One region of the Microbacterium kribbense genome, then DNA from elsewhere that is predicted to be linked to it. Evidence: predicted binding sites of a transcription regulator. Region 1 holds the regulator's gene; the other holds the start of a gene.

Region 1 (7,911 bases):
CGTGCCGTCCAGGTCGAGTTCGAGCTCGACCGCCGACTCGCTGGTGGTGCGGGTGCGCGACGCGACGCGGGATCCGGCGGTGGTCATGATGCCGAGTCTAGCGAGGCCAGGGCATCCAGGAACGCGCTGGTCTCCTCCTCCGTGCCGGCGGTGACCCGCAGGCTGCGCGGCAGCCCGATGTCGCGGATCAGCACGCCGCGCTCGTACAGGGCCTGCCACGTCGCCGCGGGGTCTTCGACGCCGGAGAACAGCACGAAGTTGCTCCACGACTCGTAGGGTCGGTAGCCCAGCGCCGCCAGCGTGGCCGAGATGCGATCACGCTGGCCGACGATGTCGGCCACGGCGGCCAGCATGGTCGGCGCGTGCCGCAGTGCCGCGGATGCGGCGGCCTGCGTGAGTGCGCTGAGGTGATAGGGCAGCCGTACCAGCCGCAGTGCATCGATCAGGGCCGGGTCGGCGGCGAGGTAGCCGACCCGGGCGCCGGCGAATGCGAACGCCTTGCTCATCGTGCGCGAGACCACCATCCGCTCGCGGCCGGGCAGCAGGGTGAGCGCCGAGCGCTCACCCGCCGGCGCGAACTCGAAGTAGGCCTCGTCGACGATCACGATTCCCTCGGATGCCGCGTACACGGCCTCGATGACGTCGATCGGCAGCGGGGTGCCGGTGGGGTTGTTCGGTGCGCACAGCATCACGACATCCGGCCGGGCCGCGGCCACTTGGGCGGCCGCGGACTCGGCGGTCAGGGTGAAGTCCACGCCCCGCTCCCCCGCGACCCAGGTGCCGCCGGTGCTGCGGGTCAGCAGCGGATACATCGAGTAGGTCGGTGCGAATCCGAACACCGTCCGCCCCGGGCCGGCGAAGGCCTGCAGCAGGTGCTGGAGCACTTCATTCGACCCGTTGCCGGCCCAGATCTGGTCGGCGCTCAGGCCGTGCCCCAGGTAGTCGGCGAAGCCCTCGCGCAGCAGTGTGAACTCGCGGTCGGGATAGCGATTGACGTCGCGCAGCGCAATGGCCACGGCGTCCAGGATGTCGTCCGCGACGTCTTTGGGAACCGGATGCGTGTTCTCGTTGACGTTCAGTGCGACCGGCAGCGGCGCCTGCGGCGCGCCGTACGGAGTCATGCCGCGCAGATCATCGCGGATGGGCAGGTCTTCTAACCGGGGTCTCACCCCTCCCATCGTAGAGCGCTGCGGCGGCTCAGCCGGCCGGGGCGTACTCGACGGGCAGCGCCAGCTTCTCGCCGGGGACGAGCACGGCACCTTCGAGGGCGTTCAGGCTCACGATCGCGTCCACCACGTCGCGCGGGTCGGCGCCCGGTGCCACGCGCTGCGCGATCGACCACAGCGAATCGCCAGCGACGACGGTCACGGTCGAGAAGCTGCCGGAGGGCGCCCCCGCATCGCGCGAGGCCAGCGCCGACCCGCCGCCGAGCACGGCGACGAAGATGGCGGCGGCAAGGGGCAGCGCCACCAGACCGGCCAGCACCCGTCGACCGCGGACCGTCAGGCGCAGGTGCGTCGTCGTGCGTGCTGTCGATGCCATCGCGATGGTGGTCATGGCTCCTCCTGGGTGTGGACAGATTCGGATCGGACGCTCGGGCGGGAGCACCCGATCCGAATCTTCATTCCGAATCTAGCTTCGATTGTATAGACTGTCAACAGGTCTCCGTGTGCGAATCGGATCGAAGGCGACACGCGAGGCGGATGCCGTCGATCCGGTCTTCAACCGGATACCGTTTCGATAGGGACACCCCATCACCAACCTCCGACATTCGAAGAAGCTGCACCGGCGACCAGGCCGGGCCAGAACACAGGGAGCTGACATGAGCGAGGCAACGCACGAGTCCACGGCGGCCGAGCCGGCGGTGCGTCGGACCCGCCGGCGCAAGAGCCTGAGCGATCGGCAGATGGCGATCCTCGAGGTCATCCAGCGCTCCATCGCGCGGTACGGCTATCCGCCGAGCATGCGCGAGATCGGCGATGCGGTGCAGCTGAAGTCCCTGTCCAGCGTCACGCATCAGCTGAACCAGCTCGAGCTGAGCGGCTACCTGCGCCGCGATGCCGGCAAGACGCGCGCCATGGAGGTGCTGATCGACCTGCCGGGCATCTCCGGCGAGAACCCCGCCGACTCGGCGCCCACTCTCGGCGACGCGGCGCTGGTGCCGCTGGTCGGGCACATCGCCGCCGGCGTGCCGATCACGGCCGAGCAGCAGGTCGAGGAGATCTTCCCCCTGCCCCGTCAACTGGTGGGCAAGGGCGAGCTGTTCATGCTGAAGGTGCAGGGCGAGTCGATGATCGACGCCGCGATCTGCGACGGCGACTGGGTCGTCATCCGGTCGCAGGCCACCGCCGAGAACGGCGACATCGTCGCCGCGATGCTCGACGGCGAGGCGACCGTGAAGACGTTCCGCCAGCGCGACGGGCACACCTGGCTGCTGCCGCGCAACTCGGCGTTCGAGCCGATCCTCGGCGACGACGCCGTCGTGCTGGGCAAGCTCGTCGCAGTGCTGCGCGCGGTCTGATCCGCCGCGGCCACGGGGCACAGGCCACCGGCTAGCGTGGAGGCATGCCTCAGACCCTTCGCTACGGCACCTGGCCCTCCCCGATCACCGCTGCGGTGGCCGCGTCGGCCGCTCCGCGCCGCGACGGCGCGCGGTTCGTCGGCGACGACATCTGGTGGGGTGAGTCCGTGCCCGCCGAGGGCGGGCGGATGACGGTGCTCTCGCGCCGCCGCGGCGTGCTGCTGCCGGCACCCTGGAACGTCGGCTCGCGCGTGCACGAGTACGGCGGCGGCGCGTGGGCGGCCGCGCCCGACGGCCGGCTGTTCTTCGTGGAGCGCACCGACCAGTGCGTGTGGGAGCTGCCCGTGGGCTCTGCCCCGCGCCGGCTGACACCCCCGGACGCCGGACAGCGCTACGGCGGCCTGAGCTGGCAGCAGGGGCGGCTGCTCGCCGTGCGCGAGACGCACACCGGCGCCGCCGTGCCGACCCGTGACATCGTCGAGATCGTGCTGGGCGATGAGTCCACCGTGCTCTCACTGGCCGCTGGCAGCGACTTCGTCGCGCATCCGGCGCTGTCGGCCGACGGCACGCGCCTGGCCTGGATCGCCTGGGATCACCCCGACATGCCGTGGGACCGCACCCGGCTGCGGGTGGGCCGGCTCGGCGCGGGGGCGGTCGCCGACGCCATCACGATCGCGGGCGGCCAGACCGCCGCCGTGCAGCCGGTCTGGGTGGGTGCCGACGAGCTGCTCTATGCAGATGACCCCACCGGCCGGTGGAACCTGTGGCGGGTCGCGCTCGGCTCGGCCGCCCACGTCGTGGCGCCGGCCGACGCCGACACCGGCGGACCGATCTGGGTGCTGGGCACCCGCTGGTTCCAGCCGCTGGCCGACGGTCGCATCGTCGCGGTGCGCACCAACGGCGCCGACCAGGTCGTCGTGCTCGATCCGGCGACCGGCTCGGACCGCGCGCTGCCGCTGGACGCGACCGCGAACGTGTCGATCGAAGACGCCCGCGGCACCCGCGTGCTGCTGACCGCGGCGGGCCTGGACGGCCCGCCCGCGGTGTGGCTGGTGGACGTGGACCGGCCCGGCCACGCCGAGCGGGTGACTGCCGACGCGGCGGGCTGGGGCCCGGAGTGGACCCCGCGGCCGCGCGCGGTGACCTTCGCCGGGCCGCACGGACCGGTGCACGCGTTCGACTATCCGCCCACGAGCCCCGAGACCACCGCCCCGGCCGGCGAGCTGCCTCCCTATGTCGTGTTCGTGCACGGCGGGCCCACCTCGCACACCGCCCCCGCGGCCGCGGCGAAGACCGCCTTCTTCACGAGCCGCGGCATCGGCGTGCTCGACGTGAACTACGGCGGGTCGACCGGATACGGGCGCGCCTACCGCGAGCGGCTGCGTGGTCAGTGGGGCGTGGTCGACGTCGACGACGTCGCCGCCGCGGCGGCCGGCCTCGCCGCCGAGGGCCGGGCCGACCCCGCACGCCTGGCGATCGAGGGCGGCTCGGCCGGCGGCTGGACGGTGCTCGGCGCCCTGACCGGCACGGACGTGTTCGCGGCCGGGATCTCGCGGTACGGGGTCGGCGACGCGCGCATGCTGCAGGCCGAGACGCACGACTTCGAGGCCCGCTATCTGGACGGGCTGATCGGACCGCTGCCAGAGGCCGAGGAGCTCTACGCGCAGCGGTCGCCGCTGTCGCACCCCGAGCGGTTCGGGGTGCCGGTGCTGCTGCTGCAGGGCGCCGACGACCCGGTGGTGCCGCCGTCGCAGGCCGAGGCGATCCGCGACGCCCTGGCTGCGCAGCACATCCCGCACGCATACGTGCTGTACCCGGGTGAGTCGCACGGGTTCCGGCGCGCCGAGACCGTCGCCGACGCGCTGGAGAAGGAGCTGGCCTTCCTGGGCGCCGTGTTCGGGTTCAGTCCCGCCGGGGTTGCGCCGCTTGATCTGGACTGATCGCGTACGGCGCCAGCTGGGCGGCCAGATGGCGTCCGACGTGGGCGTGCAGCAGCGTGCCGCCCGGCTCGTGCCGCTCGGTCAGCAGCATCCCGCTCTCGTGCACGGCCGAGACGAGGTCGCCGCGGTCATACGGCACCAGCGCGGTGATCTCCACCGCCGGCAGCGGCAGCGCCCGCTCGATCGCGGTGCGCAGCGCGTCGATGCCCTCGCCCGTGCGCGAGGAGACGAACAGCGCGGCCGGCTCCAGCCCCCGCAGCACCAGTCGGGTGTTGTCGTCGACCAGGTCGGCCTTGTTGAAGACGACGAGTTCGCGGATGTCGCGCCCGCCGACGTCGCCGATCACGTCGCGCACGGTGGCCAGCTGCGCCGCCGGATCGGGATGAGCGGCGTCGACGACGTGCACGATGACGTCGGCGTCGGCGACCTCTTCGAGCGTGGAGCGGAACGCCTCGACCAGCTGGTGCGGCAGGTTGCGCACGAAGCCGACCGTGTCGGTGAGCGTGTAGACCCGCCCGTCGGCGGCCTCGCTGCGCCGCACCGTGGCATCCAGCGTCGCGAACAGGGCGTTCTCGACCAGCACGCCGGCGCTGGTGAGGCGGTTGAGCAGGCTCGACTTGCCGGCGTTGGTGTAGCCGGCGATCGCGACCGACGGGATCGAGTGGCGCTTGCGCTCGGCGCGCTTGGACTCGCGGGCCGGGCCGAACTCCTTGATGTGGCGGCGCAGCTGCGCCATCCGGGTGCGGATGCGGCGGCGGTCGAGTTCGATCTTGGTCTCACCGGGGCCGCGCGAGCCCATGCCGGCCCCGCCGGCGCCGACTTGGCCGCCGGCCTGCCGGCTCATCGAGTCACCCCAGCCGCGCAGCCGCGGCAGCAGGTATTCGAGCTGGGCGAGCTCGACCTGCGCCTTGCCCTCGCGGCTCTTGGCGTGCTGGCTGAAGATGTCGAGGATGACGGTGGTCCGGTCGATGACCTTGACCTTCACGACATCCTCCAGCGCACGACGCTGGCTCGGGGCGAGCTCGGTGTCGGCGATCACGGTGTCGGCACCGAGGGCGGCGACCGTGTCGCGCAGCTCCTGCGCCTTGCCGCGGCCGACGTAGGTCGCCGGGTCGGGGTGCGGGCGGCGCTGCAGCAGCCCGTCGAGCACGACCGCTCCTGCCGTCTCGGCGAGCGCGGCGAGCTCGCGCAGCGAGTTCTCGGCGTCTTCGGTGGCGCCCTGCGGGTGCACGCCCACGAGCACGACGTTCTCCAACCGCAGCTGCCGGTACTCGACCTCGGTGACGTCCTGCAGCTCGGTGGACAGTCCGCCCACCCGGCGCAGCGCGGCGCGCTCCTGGCGGTCCCACTGCTCGCCGTCCGTGTCGGCGCCGGTGGCGGTGGCGTCGTCCTGCAGCGCCTGGGCTGCACCGAAAAGCCGCACTCCGGAGTGGGACTGCGCGTTCGCGAGCACCCTGTCCACCGGGTCCACAGCGGCAGGACCTGCGGGTTCGGGCGTGGTCGCATCCATTCATAAAACTCTATCCCGCGCAGCGGGCCCGGCTCCGCTACGCTCAAAAATCATGGACAGCGATCATTACTTCACCGCGTCCCCTGCCAGCGCAGAGAATCTGCGCACCATCCGGGTTGTCCTGGCCGGCCGTGAGGTCGAGGTCGTCACAGCCGGTGGGGTGTTCAGTCCGGATCGGATGGATGCCGGCACCCACGTGCTTCTGGCCGACACGCCGCCGCCCCCACCGGGCGGGAACATCCTCGACCTGGGCTGCGGGTGGGGTCCGATCGCGCTGACGGTCGCGATGCAGTCGCCGCACGCGACGGTGTGGGCGGTCGACGTGAACCAGCGCGCGCTGGATCTGGTGCGGCGCAACGCCGCCGCGCTGGACCTGGACAACATCCAGGCGGTCACCCCGGACGAGGTGCCCGGCGACATCGTGTTCCGCAGCATCCGCTCCAATCCTCCGATCCGAGTGGGCAAGAGCGAGCTGCACGACATGCTGCTGCGGTGGATCCCGCGCCTGGATCCCAGCAGCGACGGATGGTTCGTGGTGCAGCGCAACCTCGGCTCCGACTCGCTGCAGCGCTGGCTGTCGGCGACGCTGGACCACACCTACTCGGTGCATCGCGCGGCCACCGGGCGCGGCTACCGGGTGCTGAAGGTGCGCCGGCACGGCACGCCGGCCACGGCAGCGATCACGCTGCCCTGACCGGCCTGCTCCAGCCGGGTCGCCGCGCGGTCAGGCGAGGGTGATCGTGCCTGAATAGACGAGCGCGGCCGGCCCCGACAGGAAGACGTGGCCGTCCTGCACGCGCACGCCCAGTCGCCCGCCCGGCACATCGACGATCCAGCGGTCGGGGGCCTGGCGGCCGGCCCACGCCCGCACCGCGAGGGCGGATGCCGCAACCCCCGTGCCGCAGCTGAGCGTCGCACCCACGCCGCGCTCGAACACGCGCATGCGGATCGCGCCGACGCCGTCGGTCACCAGCGGGTCGGCGGGCACTACGAATTCGACGTTGGCGCCGGCCGACGGCGGCGGGTCGAGGATCGGCGCGACGTGCAGGTCGAGCCCGCTCAGTTCGGCGACGGACGAGACGGCTACCACGACATGCGGGTTGCCCACGTCCACGTTCTGGCCGGGGCGCGCGACATCCAGCCCGCGTGCACGGACGAGCACGTCACCGTCGTCGACCCGGAACGGGCCGAGGTCGACCTCGTAGCCGAGGTCGCTGCGGGTCATGCGCAGCACGCCGTTGCGCGTGCCGATGCCGATCGCGCCGGCGGCGTCGAGCTGTGCGAGCCCCGTGCTGAGCAGATAGTGCAGATACACTCGGATGCCGTTGCCGCACATCTCGGCGGCGGAGCCGTCCGCGTTGCGGTAGTCCATGAACCACTCGGCGCCGGCGGCTGCGGCATCCTGCCCCTCGTCGAGGGCGCGTGAGCGCACGACGCGCAGCAGTCCGTCGCCGCCGACACCGAAGTGGCGGTCGCACAGGGCCGCCACCTGATCGTCGGTGAGCGCCAGGTCGCCGTCTGCGTCGGCCACGACGACGAAGTCGTTGCCGGTGCCGTGGCCTTTGGTGAACGCGAGTGAGGTAGGCATCCCCTTCATCCTAGGGTCGCGGACTCCCGCCGTTTCCCCGGTCGGCCCGCACGCCGGCGGGCACCGCACGGCGGGCCGATGCTCTCACGTGTCCTCGGCACCGACTGGGTCCGGCGTGCCCGGCACGCCGACCACACGGTACCGACCGCACAGGAACTCACGATTGCGGGCCGTCTGGAGCAGCGCCAGCTCCAGTGCGAGCGGCAGGAACGGGATGCCGGCGCCCAGCGTCACGGGGGCGAACTGCACCCAGATCTCGTCCAGAAGCCCGGCCACCGCGAACTGCCTGGCGACGTCTCCCCCGCCGACCACCCACAGATCACGGTCCCCGGCCGCCGCGGTCATCTGCTCG
Region 2 (7,911 bases), on a different contig from region 1:
TCCCGACAAACCGATATCTCAGTTCTCCGCGCGGGAGCGCGACGACTTTCTGTACAGCGAGCCGCGCAAGGTCAAGATCCAGAACATCAACATGACGTACGAGGGGCTCATCCCGAAGATCACGAAGTCGATGCTCGCCAAGGACCTCGATGCGCTGCAGCCGCACCTCCGCGCCTTCGTCCAGCGGGTGGCGACGTTCATGACCTGCCCGGACTGCGCCGGCACCCGCCTGACCGAGGCCGCCCGGTCGTCGAAGATAGACGGCGTGAGCATCGCCGACGCGTGCGACATGCAGATCACCGATCTCGCCGCGTGGGTGCACGGCCTGGACCTGCCGGAGGCGGCCCCGCTGCTGTCCGGGCTGGGCGCGACCCTCAATTCCTTCGTGACGCTGGGCCTGGGCTATCTGAGCCTGAACCGGCCCTCGGGCACGCTGAGCGGGGGAGAGGCACAGCGCATCAAGATGCTGCGCCACCTCGGCTCCTCGCTGACGGATGTCACGTACGTGTTCGACGAGCCCACCATCGGCCTGCATCCGCACGACATCCAGAACATGAACACGCTGCTGCTGCGCCTGCGCGACAAGGGCAATACGGTGCTCGTCGTCGAGCACAAGCCCGAGACGATCGTGATCGGCGATCACATCGTCGACCTCGGCCCGGACGCGGGCACCGGGGGAGGCCGGGTGTGCTTCGAGGGGACCGTCGAGCAGCTGCGCGCCAGCGACACGCTCACCGGGCGCCATCTGGACGACCGCGCCGCTCTGAAGCCCGAAGCGCGCCGCGGTGCCGGGGCCCTGCGGATCCGCGGCGCGAACGAGCACAACCTGCAGAACGTGAACCTGGACATCCCGCTGGGCGTGCTGACGGTGATCACGGGCGTGGCGGGCTCGGGCAAGAGCTCGCTGATCCACGGATCGGTCGCCGGCCGCGAGGGCGTCGTCGTGATCGACCAGACCGCGATCAAGGGGTCGCGACGCAGCAACCCCGCGACCTACACCGGGATGCTCGAGCCCATCCGCAAGGCCTTCGCCAAGGCCAACGGGGTGAAGCCCGCTCTGTTCAGCGCGAACTCGGAGGGCGCGTGCCCGTCGTGCAAGGGCAGCGGCGTGATCGTCACGCAGCTCGGCTTCATGGACACCGTCGAGACCCCGTGTGAGGACTGCGGGGGCAAGGGCTTCCAGGCGGCCGTGCTGGGATACACGCTCGGCGGCAAGGACATCACCGAGGTGCTCGGGATGCCGGTGTCACAGGCGCGGGAGTTCTTCGCGGGCGACGCCGCCAAGGTCGCCGTCGTCGTCGGGATGCTCACGCGGATGGAGGATGTCGGGCTGGGGTATCTGTCGCTGGGCCAGCCGCTGTCGACGCTGTCCGGAGGGGAGCGGCAGCGTCTGAAGCTGGCGATCCAGATGGCGGAGCAGGGGGACGTCTATGTGCTCGACGAGCCCACCAGCGGCCTTCATCTCGCCGACATCCAGCAGATCCTCGCGCTGCTGGATCGCCTGGTGGATGCCGGCAAGAGCGTGATCGTCATCGAGCACCATCAGGCGGTGATGGCGCACGCGGACTGGATCATCGATCTCGGTCCCGGTGCCGGCCACGACGGGGGGAGGGTCGTGTTCGAGGGAACGCCGCACGACCTGGTGGCATCGAAGTCGACGCTCACCGGACGACATCTGGCGGACTACGTCGGCGCGCGCTGAATCAGCCTTCGGGCGCCTCGAAGTGCCGCGCCCGCATGACCTGCACCGAGCCGCGCACGATCAGCCAGACCGCGAACAGCCCCCACAGCACCAGGCCGCCCCAGGCAGGGGAGACGACGAGGAAGATGCCGGCGATCACGCTGAGCATGCCGAACAGGATCGCCCAGGAGCGTCCGTCCTCGGTCGTGGGGATCGTGATCGCGGCGATGCCTTCGAGGATCCACGCGATGCCCAGGAACAGGCCGAAGAAGGTGACCAGCCACTGCATGGCGTATGCCGCATTGGAGAACGCGATGACGGCGGATGCGATGAACACCAGGCCGAGGACGAGGTGGCCGATCCGGCGCCCGGTGCCCAGCGGCGCGGCGAGGGCGCCGAGTGCCAGGTAGAGCAGACCGACCACGGCGGCGTAGATCGCGAGCACCCACACGAAGGCGACGGCACTGTGCAAGGGCCAGACCAGGATCAGAAGACCAACGAACACCGAGACCGTGCCGGTCATGCCCACCGTGGAGCGGATCTCACCGATCGTGCTGCTGCCCAATGAAGAAGTTGCCGTAGTCATGCGCTGACCTCTCTGCCGATAGCCGTTGCTCGGCAGTTTTCACGGTAGCGCGCTGTGAGCGGACGGTTGCAGTCTCACCGAAAGCCCATAGATTCTGGTCACGAAAGGGGCTCTGGGCCGAACGAGCTCACCCTGGCACCGGTACAGTGGCTCGTACTCACCAATGGCGCTCGGAGGCGACTGTGGACAGAGCGGGCAAGGGCGTGCACAGGTGGACCCCGCTCATCGACGTGCCGCAGGCCGATCTCGAAGACCTCATCGGACGGCTGAACCAGACGCGCTGGCCCCGCCGCTGGCCCCTCGGAGAGCCCTGGACGGCGGGTACCGACTTCGACGAGCTGCGGCGGCTCACGGAGCATTGGGGGAGCCAGTACGACTGGCGCCGGCATGAACGGGAGATCAATCGACTGGCGTCCTATTGGACGATCATCGCCGGTCAGCGCATCCACTTCCTGCGCTTCGACGCAGAGACACCGGACGCCCCCGCGGTCGTGCTCACCAACGGATGGCCGAGCACGTTCTTCGAACTCGTCGAGCTTGCGCGGCGTCTCGCGGAGCCCTCTCGCTACGGCGACACTGGCATGGCTTTCACTGTGGTCGTGCCTTCCCTTCCGGGTTTCACGTTCTCCGATCCGGCGGCATCGTCGCCTCCCACGACTCCCACTCACGAGTTGTGGCACCGCCTGATGATCCGCTTGGGCTTCGAGACCTACTTCGCCCACGGGGGAGACCTGGGCAGCGGAATAACGTCGCGCCTGGCGGCCGCTCATCCTGAGGCCGTCCGTGCGATCCATGTGATGTCGCTCGGGGCTCCGCGCTCCTTCGACGAGGATTCGCTGACCCCGGCCGAGCGGGAGCACCTCGCGGCGGGTAAGGCATGGCTGCGGACCGAAGGCGCATACATGCACCAGCACCAGACCCGCCCACTCACCCTCGCCTTCGGCCTCTCCGACTCACCGGTCGGCCTGCTGTCGTGGATCCTCGAGAAGTACTACCAGTGGAGCGACCGTCGTGCGGGCACGCCGTTCTCGCTGGCCGACGACTTCGTCCTGACGCAGGCCAGCCTGTACTGGTTCACGAACACGATAGGGACATCGCTGCGGCCCTACTATGAGGCGCCGCCGCCGTACGAATTCGTTCCGGTGCCCACGGCGCTCGCGCTGTTCCCGGCCGACCTGCTGAAGCCTCCGCGGGAATGGGCGGAGCGGACCCACGACATCCGCCGCTACACGATCTTCGACTCGGGTGGTCACTTCGCACCGGTGGAGACGGCGCCGACGCTGGCAGCGGACATCCGCCAGTTCTTCGCCGGCGAGCTCGTCGGTGCTGCAGCCGACCAGACCTGATCCCGCGAAAGCTCTTTGCCGATAATGCACATTATGTCAGCACGATCGAACCGCGCCGGAATCGAGCGTCGGTACGAGGTCGACGACATTCCCCCAACCGCACCGACAATCGGCGTTGACTGATCGGTCAGCGCTGCCGAGTTCGACTCCCCGGCAGCACCGTCCGACGGCGCGTCATCAACTCAGCCGCTGCGCCGGAGCAGTCATCGAAACCGGCGCGAATGACGTCAGGCACCCACAGCGTGCGTCGAAACGTACGACGTTCGATCCGTATCAACACGACTCGCCATGTCCCCTCCCGCGCCACCACTCCCCCGGAATATAGCCAGCGAGTTTTGTAATCGAGTCTTGTATATCGTAGCTATGTTCGATACAATCGAACCATCAGACCGAAGCTGGCGACGAGGAGGTAGTCGATGTCAACAACGACGGGCGGCTTGCCCCCAGCGATCTCCGAGCTCGATGAGATCCTTGATCACCTCTCGCAGTCGAGGCAGCGTGCGGCGTCGGCATTCGCGGCGGAGATGTTCTTCTTCGAACGCGTCTCCGGCCTCTTAGACAAGCGTGAGCAGGAACGCGCGACGCAGGTCACCGGCGCGATCACCTCTTCCTCGCAGCTCGCGATGCGCGAGGTGTTCGCCGAGATCGGCGCGGCACTGCGATTGAGCGAATGGCAGGTCGCCCGCAAGGTGTCGGTCGCATGGGCACTGACCAATCGGTTCCACGAGACGCTGTGCGACGCGAGTTGTGGCCAGATCTCCCCCGACCATGCGACCCTGATCGCCGACATCGGCGCCGATATCGCGGATGACTCGGTGCGCGCCGACTACGAGACGGTCGCCCGTGACATGGCGCTGGAGATGACCCCCGGCCAGCTGGGGCCCGCGCTGAGCGGGCTGGTCGTTCGTCTGGACCCGGAGGGCACCGAGCGGCGTGTGCGCGAGGCCGCGCAGCGCCGGAAGGTGACCGTGCGCGAGCTCGAGCCGGGACTGTCCCGGATCACCGCGGACGTGCCCACTGCGCAGGGCGTCGGCGCCTACAACCGCCTGCGCGACATGGCCGCCGAACTGTTCGATCTGAACTCAGCAGAAAAAGCCGAGGCACAGGCCGTCGAAGCTGCCGCCAGCACGACGGATGCCGGTTCCACGGCGCGCGGTGCGGACGCACAGACCGACGGGCCGACGTTCGATGAGCGCACGCATGCGCAGATCATGGCGGATGTCTTCTGCGACCTGTTGCTGACCAGCGCGGCCGACGGGCACGGCGCCACCAAGGACGCGCGCGATGCCCTGGGCGCGATCACCGCGACCGTGCAGGTCACCATTCCGGCCACCGCACTGGCTGGTCAGACCATCGGCGGTGCAACCGTCAGCGGGTTCGGGCCCATCGATAACGACACCGCCACGCTTCTGGTCGGCGCGACACCGTCCTGGACGCGAGTTTTCACCGACCCCTGCCGCGGCGTGCCGATCAGCGTCGACCGATACCGGCCGACGAAGAAGCAGAAGCTGTTCCTCCAGGTCCGAGACCAGCAGTGCCGGTTCCCGGGATGCCGTCGCGTCGCGCAGCAGTGCGAGATCGATCACACCGTCGCCCGCATCGAGGACGGGCCCACCTGCCTGTGCAACCTCGAGCACCTGTGCAAACGACACCACACTCTCAAGCACGAGACCGACTGGAGTGTGGAGCAGCTGCCGGGCGGGGTCCTACGCTGGACCGCGCCCACCGGACGCACGCATCTGACCAGACCACCGGGCACTGTCAGATTCGACCCGGTCGCGTTGATCGACCCGGACCCTCTCCACAGACACCAGATCGAGCGCTCACTCGCTCGAGACCCCGCGCCCTTCTGATCGGGCAACTCCGTCAGTATGCGGGTACGCGCTGGGCGCTACGCTCCAGGCATGGGCCCGATATGGCGCGGCGTGCAGACCATGCCCCTGGTGGCGCGTTTCGTCGTGGGTGGGATCATCGTGTTCGGTGTCGCCGGTGCTATCCTCGGCCTCATTCTCGGGCTCATCGCGTACCCACCCACGGCGTGGGCGGCCGTCGTCGAACTCGCCGTGCCCGGGGTGCTCGTCGGTGCGCTCCTCGGGCTGATCGGCGGCGCGGCGGTGCAGACCGTCCGGCGGGCGCGGACGCCGCGCTGAGGCACTCAGGCGGGGTCGTACTCCCCCGGCACCGTCTGAGAGGCTATCGCGCCCCTGCGCGCCGCCGGGCAGGCCACGGGCGCGGGTACAATCGCAGGCATGCTTCTGTGTCGTCATCGCCCCTTCGGGCGTCGGGAGGTCGTCGGCGTGCTGCTCGCCGACGTCAGGTAGCCGCTGCACCGCTCCGCGGGGTTGCTCGCACCCCTCTTCGACCTCTGACCACAGAAAGCCCTCGTCGTGCATGCCCCTACCGAGAACGACATCCGTACGTCCTTCGTGAACGCATCCGTGCGCGAACGCAGCAGCCTCAGCCTGCCCGACGGCTTCGCCGCGCTGGACTGGGACACAGTCGACTTCTTCGCCTGGCGCGACCCGAAGCTCGCCCCGCAGGGCTATCTCGTCGTGCCGCTCGACGGCGCGCTGACCGGCGTCCTGCTGCGCGAGCATGACCGGCGTCCGACGGCGCGCGCACAGTGCGCCTGGTGCGAAGACGTGACGCTGCCCAACGACGTCGTGTTCTACAGCGCGAAGCGGGCCGGCCGAGCCGGGCGCAACGGCAACACCGTCGGCACCCTCGCCTGCGCCGGCTTCGAATGCTCGCGCAACGCGCGCAAGCTGCCGCCGCTGGCCTACCCCGGCTTCGACCGCGCCGCCGCGCGCGACCGCCGCATCGCGGCGCTGCAGGCGAACGTCGCTGCCTTCGCACGCGACATCCGCGACAGCGACTGAGCCAGGCCGCAGAGCACGACCACCGGGCGGATTAAGCTGGACAGGTTGCTCATCTGAACGGACCGCACGTGACGATCATCCCTCTGCGCCCCGCACCGACGTGGCGCTCTTGGCTGATCTGGGGCGTCGCCGCCGCTGCATACGTGCTCGCGGTCGCGAACCGCACTTCGCTGGCGGCGGTCGGCGTCGAGGCCGCGCACCGGTTCAATGCGGATGCCTCGACGCTGTCGATGTTCGCGGTCCTGCAACTGGCTGTCTACGGCGCGATGCAGCTGCCGATCGGCGTCATGCTCGACCGGGTCGGCACCCGGCCGATCATCATCGGCGGGATGCTGCTGATGGCCGTGGGCCAGGCGGTCATGGCGTTCTCACCCAACGTCGGCATCGCGATCGGCGCCCGCATGCTGCTCGGTGCCGGCGACGCCGCGGTGTTCCCGAGCGTGCTGCGGACGGTCGCCACCTGGTTTCCGGCGCAGCGCAGCTCGGTGATGGTGCAGCTGACCGGCATCGTCGGCATGTGCGGGCAGCTGCTGGCCATCGCGCCGCTGGCCGCGCTCGTGCACGCCACGACCTGGGCCGTCGCCTTCGGATCCGTCGCCGGCCTGTGCATCCTGTTCGCGATCCTGCTGTTGGCGGTCGTGCAGAACCATCCGCCGACGGTGCACGCGGATGTCTCGGTGAACACCGACACCGGGGCGATCCGGGTCGTCACCTCGGCCGTCGACACCAGCATCGGTCTGAAGGACACGTGGTCCAACCCGGGCACCCGGCTGGCGTTCTGGTCGCACTTCACCACGCCGTTCGCCGGCACCGCGTTCATCATGTTGTGGGGCATCCCGTTCCTGACCGCGGGCGAGGGACGCTCCGCCGGCGAAGCCGCGCTGATCACCACGGCCTACGTGCTGGTGGGCATGGTGTTGGGTCCGATCATGGGCACCATGTCGGGCCGAATGCCCAACCACCGGTCGCGCATGCTGGTGCTGCCCACGGTGGCGCTGCAACTGGTGGCGTGGCTCACGGTGATCGTCTGGCCGGGGCCGGCGCCGCTGTGGCTCCTGTTCGTGCTCGCGGTCGCGATGGGCAGCGGCGGCCCGGCGTCGATGATCGCGTTCGACCACGCCCGCACGCACAACCCGGGCCACCGGCTGAGCACCGCCACGGGCATCACGAACACGGGCGGCTTCATCGCCGGTCTGATCTCGATCTTCCTGATCGGCGCGGCCCTGGACCTGCAGGGCGCCGGCACGCCGGAGACGTTCACGCTCGATGCGTTCCGGATTGCGTTCCTCACCCAGGTGCCGCTGTGGCTGGTGGGGGCGTTCTTCATCATCTACGAGCGCAAGCGCACCCGCATCCGGATGGGGCTGGATCGGGCGCGCGTGCCACGCAGCGGCCGCCACTGAGCGCGGCTCAGCTCGG

Evidence for each region. The regulator LexA, encoded in region 1, represses DNA repair genes until DNA is damaged. The targets are predictions, from matches to a motif close to TCGAACANNTGTTCGA.
Region 2: ABD705_RS12330 (HNH endonuclease signature motif containing protein) is a predicted target of LexA. The motif match lies at 3,969-3,984, and genes of this name have one in related genera.

What each region holds. Positions count from the first base shown of each region.
Region 1 covers NZ_BAABAF010000003.1:27,580-35,490, forward strand. The annotation lists gene hisB (imidazoleglycerol-phosphate dehydratase HisB) at 1-87, opposite strand, end outside; gene ABD705_RS04680 (histidinol-phosphate transaminase) at 84-1,178, opposite strand; gene ABD705_RS04685 (LysM peptidoglycan-binding domain-containing protein) at 1,198-1,557, opposite strand; gene lexA (transcriptional repressor LexA) at 1,823-2,521, shown strand; gene ABD705_RS04695 (alpha/beta hydrolase family protein) at 2,566-4,461, shown strand; gene hflX (GTPase HflX) at 4,424-5,971, opposite strand; gene ABD705_RS04705 (class I SAM-dependent methyltransferase) at 6,024-6,665, shown strand; gene dapF (diaminopimelate epimerase) at 6,696-7,559, opposite strand; gene ABD705_RS04715 (dihydrofolate reductase family protein) at 7,644-7,911, opposite strand, start outside.
Region 2 covers NZ_BAABAF010000008.1:257,613-265,523, forward strand. The annotation lists gene ABD705_RS12315 (ATP-binding cassette domain-containing protein) at 1-1,702, shown strand, start outside; gene ABD705_RS12320 (HdeD family acid-resistance protein) at 1,704-2,267, opposite strand; gene ABD705_RS12325 (epoxide hydrolase family protein) at 2,450-3,613, shown strand; gene ABD705_RS12330 (HNH endonuclease signature motif containing protein) at 4,030-5,466, shown strand; gene ABD705_RS12335 (hypothetical protein) at 5,518-5,763, shown strand; gene ABD705_RS12340 (FBP domain-containing protein) at 6,001-6,492, shown strand; gene ABD705_RS12345 (MFS transporter) at 6,561-7,895, shown strand; gene ABD705_RS12350 (SGNH/GDSL hydrolase family protein) at 7,903-7,911, opposite strand, start outside.